DNA from 2 places in the Fervidobacterium ngatamarikiense genome. Region 2 is predicted to be linked to the other one. Evidence: predicted binding sites of a transcription regulator. Region 2 holds the regulator's gene; the other holds the start of a gene.
The links. The regulator HrcA, encoded in region 2, represses chaperone genes, less so after heat shock. The targets are predictions, from matches to a motif close to ATTAGCACTCNNANNNTNNGAGTGCTAAT.

Region 1: dnaK (molecular chaperone DnaK) is a predicted target of HrcA. The motif match lies at 1,986-2,014, and genes of this name have one in related genera.

Annotation. Positions count from the first base shown of each region.
Region 1 covers NZ_CP011393.1:186,438-189,868, forward strand. The annotation lists gene dnaK (molecular chaperone DnaK) at 135-1,928, opposite strand; gene JM64_RS00885 (glycosyl hydrolase 108 family protein) at 2,082-2,843, opposite strand; gene JM64_RS00890 (hypothetical protein) at 2,891-3,160, shown strand; gene JM64_RS00895 (pyridoxal phosphate-dependent aminotransferase) at 3,247-3,431, opposite strand, start outside.
Region 2 covers NZ_CP011393.1:1,414,225-1,417,655, forward strand. The annotation lists gene dnaJ (molecular chaperone DnaJ) at 1-656, opposite strand, end outside; gene JM64_RS06605 (nucleotide exchange factor GrpE) at 688-1,326, opposite strand; gene hrcA (heat-inducible transcriptional repressor HrcA) at 1,357-2,406, opposite strand; gene JM64_RS06615 (DMT family transporter) at 2,670-3,431, shown strand, end outside.

The DNA of each region.
Region 1 (3,431 bases), 830 kb from region 2:
AGGAATAAATAGAAACAAAAAAGACCTCTGCAAATGCAGAGGTGCAATTTTTTTTGTTCTTGAACTTGAATGTACAGTATTAAATAAAAAACCCCAGTGAGCTTTTGCCCACTGGGGTTTGTTTTTATTGTTTATTACATCTGCTCGCTTGTGTTTGTTCCACCTTGAGCTTGTTGTTTGTAGAGGTATTCGCCTATTTTCATGCTTTCTCTTTGCAAGTCGTCGAATAGTATCTTGACTTTTGCGATGTCGTCTCTGTTGATTGCATCTCTCAAGTCCCTAATGATTTCCTCTAACCTGTTCTTTGTATCTGCCGGTATCTTGTCGCCGTTTTCTTTGAGTATTTTTTCGATGTGATATGCCAAGTCATCTGCTTTGTTCTTTAGTTCGACCTCTTCGCGTTTTCTTCTGTCTTGTTCTTCATACATTTGCGCTTCTCTAATCATTCTTTCGATATCTTCGCTGCTCAGTTGATGTCTACCTGTGACAACCATGGATTGTTCTTTTCCTGTGCCAAGGTCTTTTGCTGAGACGTGAACTATACCGTCAGCGTCGATGTCGAACGTAACTTCGATTTGAGGCACTCCTCTTGGTGCCGGTGGAATACCTACAAGCTGGAAGCTACCAAGGAATATGTTATCTTTTGCCATTGCACGTTCACCTTGATAGACTCTTACTTCAACACTTGTTTGACCATCTTCAGCTGTTGTGAATATTTTGCTCTTTCTAACGGGAATCGTTGTGTTCCTTGGAATTATTGGTTCCATCAATCCACCCTTGACTTCAACACCGAGTGTGAGTGGTGTAACGTCTACAAGTACTACGTCTTTGTCTTTTGCACCTTCAGTTCCTGCCAAAATTGCCGCTTGGATTGCCGCACCGATTGCAACAGCCTCGTCTGGGTTCACACTCTTGTTCGGTTCTTTTCCGAAAATTTCCTTGATGAACCTCTGCACCATCGGAACTCTTGTCATACCACCAACAAGAATGATTTCATCGATGTCCTGCGGTGAGAGTTTTGCATCGTTTAGTGCTCTTTCAATTGGTTCTCTTGTTTTTTCAACAAGGTCTCTTGTGAGTGATTCGAACATCGCTCTTGTAAGTTTCATTTCTAAGTGCAGTGGACCTTCAGCTGTAGCTGTTATATATGGCAAGCTTATGTCCGTCTCAAGTTTTGTAGACAATTCTATCTTTGCTTTTTCTGCAGCATCTCTGATTCTTTGGAGTGCTTGTTTGTCGTTTCTTAGGTCTACGCCATGTTGTTTTTTGAATTCGTCGATAATGTAGTCCATTATTCTTTGGTCGAAGTCGTCACCACCAAGATGGTTGTTACCACTTGTCGCGATAACTTGAATGACTCCTCCACCTATCTCAAGTATGGAGACGTCAAATGTTCCACCACCAAGGTCGTAGACAAGGACTTTTCTTTCGCCTTCCATTTTGTCAAGGCCGTAAGCCAATGCAGCAGCTGTTGGCTCGTTAATTATCCTGAGCACCTCAAGTCCAGCTATGATACCAGCCTCTTTTGTAGCTTGTCGTTGAGCGTCGTTGAAGTAAGCTGGACAAGTAATAACTGCCTTTTTAATTTCACCACCGAGATATTCTTCTGCATCTTTTTTGAGTTTCTTGAGTATGAGCGCACTGATTTCTTGAGGGGTGTACTCCTTGTCATCGATCCTCACCTTGTAGTCCGTTCCCATTTTTCTTTTAATGGATTTTATGGTCCTTTCTGAGTTCAAAATAAGCTGACGTTTTGCTGGTTCACCAACAATGATTTCTCCGGTTTTCGTAAACGAGACTATAGACGGTGTTGTACGACTTCCCTCTGCGTTTGGAATGACCTCGATTGTTCCATCCGGTTTCATCCAAGCGATAACTGAGTTGGTCGTACCAAGGTCAATTCCAACAACAAACTCTTTTTTCGCCATATATATCCACCTCCGTAAGATTTTTGTTTTTTTTGTTTGCCGAATATATTCTATCAAATTAGCACTCATTTGTCAAGAGTGATAATTAAAATTTTTAAAAAATTTTGCGATGACAGTACTAACCGAAATGCAAATGCGACATGGTGTTAGGATTTATCCTATGTAGAATACTTTGTCTATCCTATTTAGCCAACCGTTTAAGTACTTGGGATTTTTGATACCAATGCGTTTGGCATGGTCTCTAAAGGTGAGTCTTAGTTTTTCGATAATTTTGGGAAAATCTGGGTCAGAATCACGTAATGTGATGAGCTTTTCCTTTGGAGCCACAGAGTAGGCTATTGAGAAGGCTTTGTTACCGAATAGCACACACATGTGCATCAAAGCCACTTGCAGTCTTACACTTTGATATTTGTAAAGACCGTTGGGAAGGTAATAGCGAATGTATAAGATATTGAATGCGTCTTGCCTCGTAATACGGAAAACATCGATATCAGGGTTGTACTTAGAAGATATCCCATATCTTGTGAATCCTCCTGTTTCATCAAAAGTTAATGCTTCTCCTTCGTAGTCAACGACGCTGTAAATAACGTATTCAACAGTTCTGTCTCTTGCTAATGCCTGCCTTAGGCTTTTTAATTCTTCTTTCATTTGATTGTACCTCTCAGTTAGTGTTACTGTGTCTAGTTGTGTGTCCGTCTCAAGCTCAGTGTAAGCTTCTTCGACAAAACCTGTTGACTCTGTATTATGTTCAAGCGATGCAAAGTAAGGCTCACGTATGTCTACCTGGACATTTTGCACTTGAGCCTGCGGCGTTTTGCTGTTTAAAAACATACCTAAAATTGAAAAGATTATTAAGGAACTTCCAATAATTATGAAATAAAAAAGGATATTCTCAAGCTTTTTTAGGTTGAGCAACTTTCCGCCTCCGTTTTTTTCAAAACTTACAAAGTGAATTATATCATATGGTCCTATCAAATGATTTTCAACCTATATTTTCCAATTTGAACGAAGCAACAAAGATTGCGGTCGTCTTAGCTTTGGTTTTCATCGTGCTATCATGCGTCACAGAAACGTCACCTAGCACAGCAAAAGAAGTTGCTGTCCAAATATCTAGACACGGGCATCTCACAAATGCTCACTTAGTATATACCAAAGATGGTTTGATAGGTCTTCCGTTTTATGTTGCCTCAAACAAAAGTGTTAAATTCCAACAGATGGAACAAAGATGCTAACGTTTGGATTCTTCTTCTAAAAAAAAATACGAAAGCGGCAGTCCAAGATGGCTGCCGCTTTTTTTGTTTTTTACTATCAATCTTATTTATTTTCTTGAGTTATACACTTTTATTCCTTCACCAAGTATTTTAACCGCATCGGCGAGTTTGTCAGCTTCAAGAACGTATGCTATTCGAATTTCACTCATTCCGGCGCCAGGTGTTGCATAGAATCCACTCAGTGGGGAGACCATCGTTGTTTTGCCATCAACGTTGAATTCTTTGAGCATCC
Region 2 (3,431 bases):
GGAACAGTTCCACTACCGCCACAAACGTCACAAGTGTATTGGTTTATGAAGACACCAAATGGAGTTCTGCGCTCTTCACGGACTACACCAGTTCCATGGCATTTTGAACATGTTACCCATCTGCTACCTGGTTCTACTCCTTCTCCCTTACAATTTTCACAAGTTTCGTATCGGTCGTACTCTATTGTGACATCTTTGCCTGTGAATACGTCGGCTTCCGTGATGGTTACCTCAAGATTTATATCTTCTCCTCTTTTGGCGTATCTTCTTCCACTAGTTGTTCTTTGTGTTTGTGATGCGGTCGTTCTGTGACCACCGAAAAATATGTTAAATATGTCATCGTTCAGGAAATCTCTAAAGATGTCGCTTATATCGTCGAATCCAAATCCACCAGTTCTTCCTGAAGGTTCGTACACGTAACCACCCTCGCCCACGTATCCAAATTTATCATACATCGCACGTTTTTGAGGGTCACTTAAAACCTCGTACGCTTCTTGTATCTCTTTGAATTTCTGCTCTGCTTCCTTTTTCTTATCACCAGTATGCCTATCAGGATGCCACTCTTTTACAAGCCTTTTATATGCAGCCTTTATTTCATCCTCAGAAGCGTTTCTTGGCACTCCGAGAATTTCATAATAGTCTTTTCTTGCTGGCATTGCAAACCACCCCTATTTTGTATTTTGATTCTCACGTGTTTTGTTGGTCATTAACTGCATTCTCTTCCTTTTTTCTTGGTTTTATAGCAACACGTACCTTAGTTGGTTTTACAACCTGCCCATTGAATGTGTAACCATCTTCAATGACTTCAAGAATAGTGTATTCTTCAACATCATCACGTTCCTCTTTTTCAAATGCTTCATGGTTGAACGGGTCAAACTTTCCAGAGGCATCAATAATCCTTAATCCCTCGTTTTCCAGTGTCTTTAGAAGTTTTTCATAGATTTTTTCTACTCCAAGTTTGAATTTTTCTAAATCCTTGTCTGAGTCGTAGTATTTGAACGCTCTCTTAAAATCGTCTAAAATGGGTATAAGCGCTTTTACTATACGAAGCGCCGTTGATTTCGTTGCGTCTCTAATTTGCCTATCAACGTCGAGCTTGTAATTTTCAAATGCTGCTTTGATTATGCGTGCAGCGTTCTGTATTTCCTTCAGTTGGTTTTCTAACTCTGCTATCTTTTCTTTCAGTTGTTTGTTCTCTTCTGATAATTCGTTTTGGTTCATTTGGTTCACTTCTTCTCGCTCCTTAATTTCATTTGAACTTTCCAAGTTGTTTTGAACTTGCAGTTGTGTTTCATTTATTTCATTTATTTTCTTTTCTTCACACATGTTCCCTACCTCCTCTTTTAGTTTGAGTTTTTAGACATTCCTCGATACTATAGTGAAATACTCGCTCAGTCTGTTGAGCATAAACTCGAAGCTATCCATAATCAAATCATATCGACCGTATTTGTCGAATATAACAGCAACGCGTCCAACGGGATTATCTTCTGAGTAGAACTGTCCAAGAATTACCGAGAAATCTTCAAGGAACTTCAATCCATGCTCTTTACCGATGTATATGTCGTTCTCAAGCTCAAATAGTTCTTTGTAAAACACGTCGGATGAAACATACACAAGGATGTTTTGTAATTTTTTCAGATTGATTCTATCGTTTGCAAGAAGGTTTGGTAGTCCTTCCGTTATGTAATCTTCGTAGCTTTCAACAGATAACCTTTCCGTGATTTCTAAAAATCCACGACTGATAGTTCCAAAATCGCTGTCTTTGAAGCTATTTAAGTTGTTAAAATTATTGATTCGAGTAAGTATATCTCGCAATTTGGATTTGAATTCGTTCAATGTTAATCCTGTCATCGCTTTGTTAAGCATCTGCTCTATTTTCTCAACATCGTCAAGTTCGGTGTGCTGGATTGGAATGGAAGAACTGAGACCGAGGGATGTAATTATATTCGCAATTGAGAAATTCTTACTCACAGGTGTTACAACTATACGCTTGATTCTTAGCGTTAGTGGGCTGGGCTTTTCAATAATAACCATACCTTTTGTTGAAGAGCTTAACAACTTTGCTGCACCCGTGAGCACCTTTTCCATATCACCGATTGGAAATTTTGCCGCAACCTCCACTTGTGAGCTTTTGGACTTTATCTCTTCCCTGATTTTTTTCAGTTCATTTACGTAAAACCTGAGTCCTTTGTCTGTTGGAACGCGACCAGCAGAAGTGTGTGGCTGGAATATATATCCCGTGCGCATTAAACGGTTCATATCATTTCTAATCGTTGCACCGGATCTCTCAATTGCAGCACTTTCCAAAACCCTTTTTGAGCTTACAGGGGTCCTCGTGTTGATGTATTCTTGCACAATGCAGTAAAGAACTTTCTTTTGTCTTTCGGTGATATCGTTTCCTAACACGGTTATCACCTCTCCGTTTTTCTATCTGTTTTAGCCTAATTTTTGTTATCAGAAATGTTAGCAATCTACACTTTAGTCTGCTAATATATTACCATAAGTGTGAGAATTTGTCAATTTTTGGAGTGTTTTCAGTATCTGAGATATCAGACACAAAGCAAAGAAAAATATTGATGAAAATTTCCTTTTTGGTAAAATAGTAACAGAAAAAATTGTGCGGAATACGAACATTTGTAGATGATTCTACTTTGCCTGAGGTGATAAATGTGAACTGGAAGGTTTATATTTCTGGATTTGCAGTTTCAACGATATTTGGGTTATCATTCCTTTTTACTAAAAACAGTATAGAACATATAAACGTTTACACGTTTTTAGCCTTTAGGTTTGGTGTGGCAACCAGTGTGATGCTATTACTTTGGCTTTTTGGAATCGTAAAATTAACAAAGAAACCATTTTGGAAATTATGGAAAGTAGCGCTATTTCAACCGATTGCTTACTTTGTGTTCGAGACTAATGGACTCAGGTTTACGACGTCCTCTGAGGCTGGGATGTTGATTGCATTAATTCCAATCGTTATAACGATTTTGAGTCCAGCATTGCTGAAAGAAAGAATCAGATGGTACCAAATTCTCTTCGCATTTCTTAGCTTTTTTGGAGTGTTTCTTATCGTCAAAGGTGGGGGATTAGAACAAGGAGCGCTACTTGGAAAGCTGTTGGTTTTGGGTGCGGTTTTCTCCGCAGCATTTTACAATATTTTCTCGAGAAAGCTATCCTCAGAGTTCACTCCTGTTGAGATAACGTTCTTTATGATGCTTACGGGATTTGTCTTTTTCTTTTTCCTGAGCATCGTAACAGGAAATTTCACAATCGCATTCCACCCTGCTGTTGTTATTGGAGCATTGTATCTTGGCATACTTTCTTCAACGGTTGCATTTTTTCTTGTGAATTTCATGCTTAGCAAGGTTTCACCAACGGTTTCTTCTCTTTTCTCAAATCTAACGACGGTGATATCTGTAATTGCAGGCAGT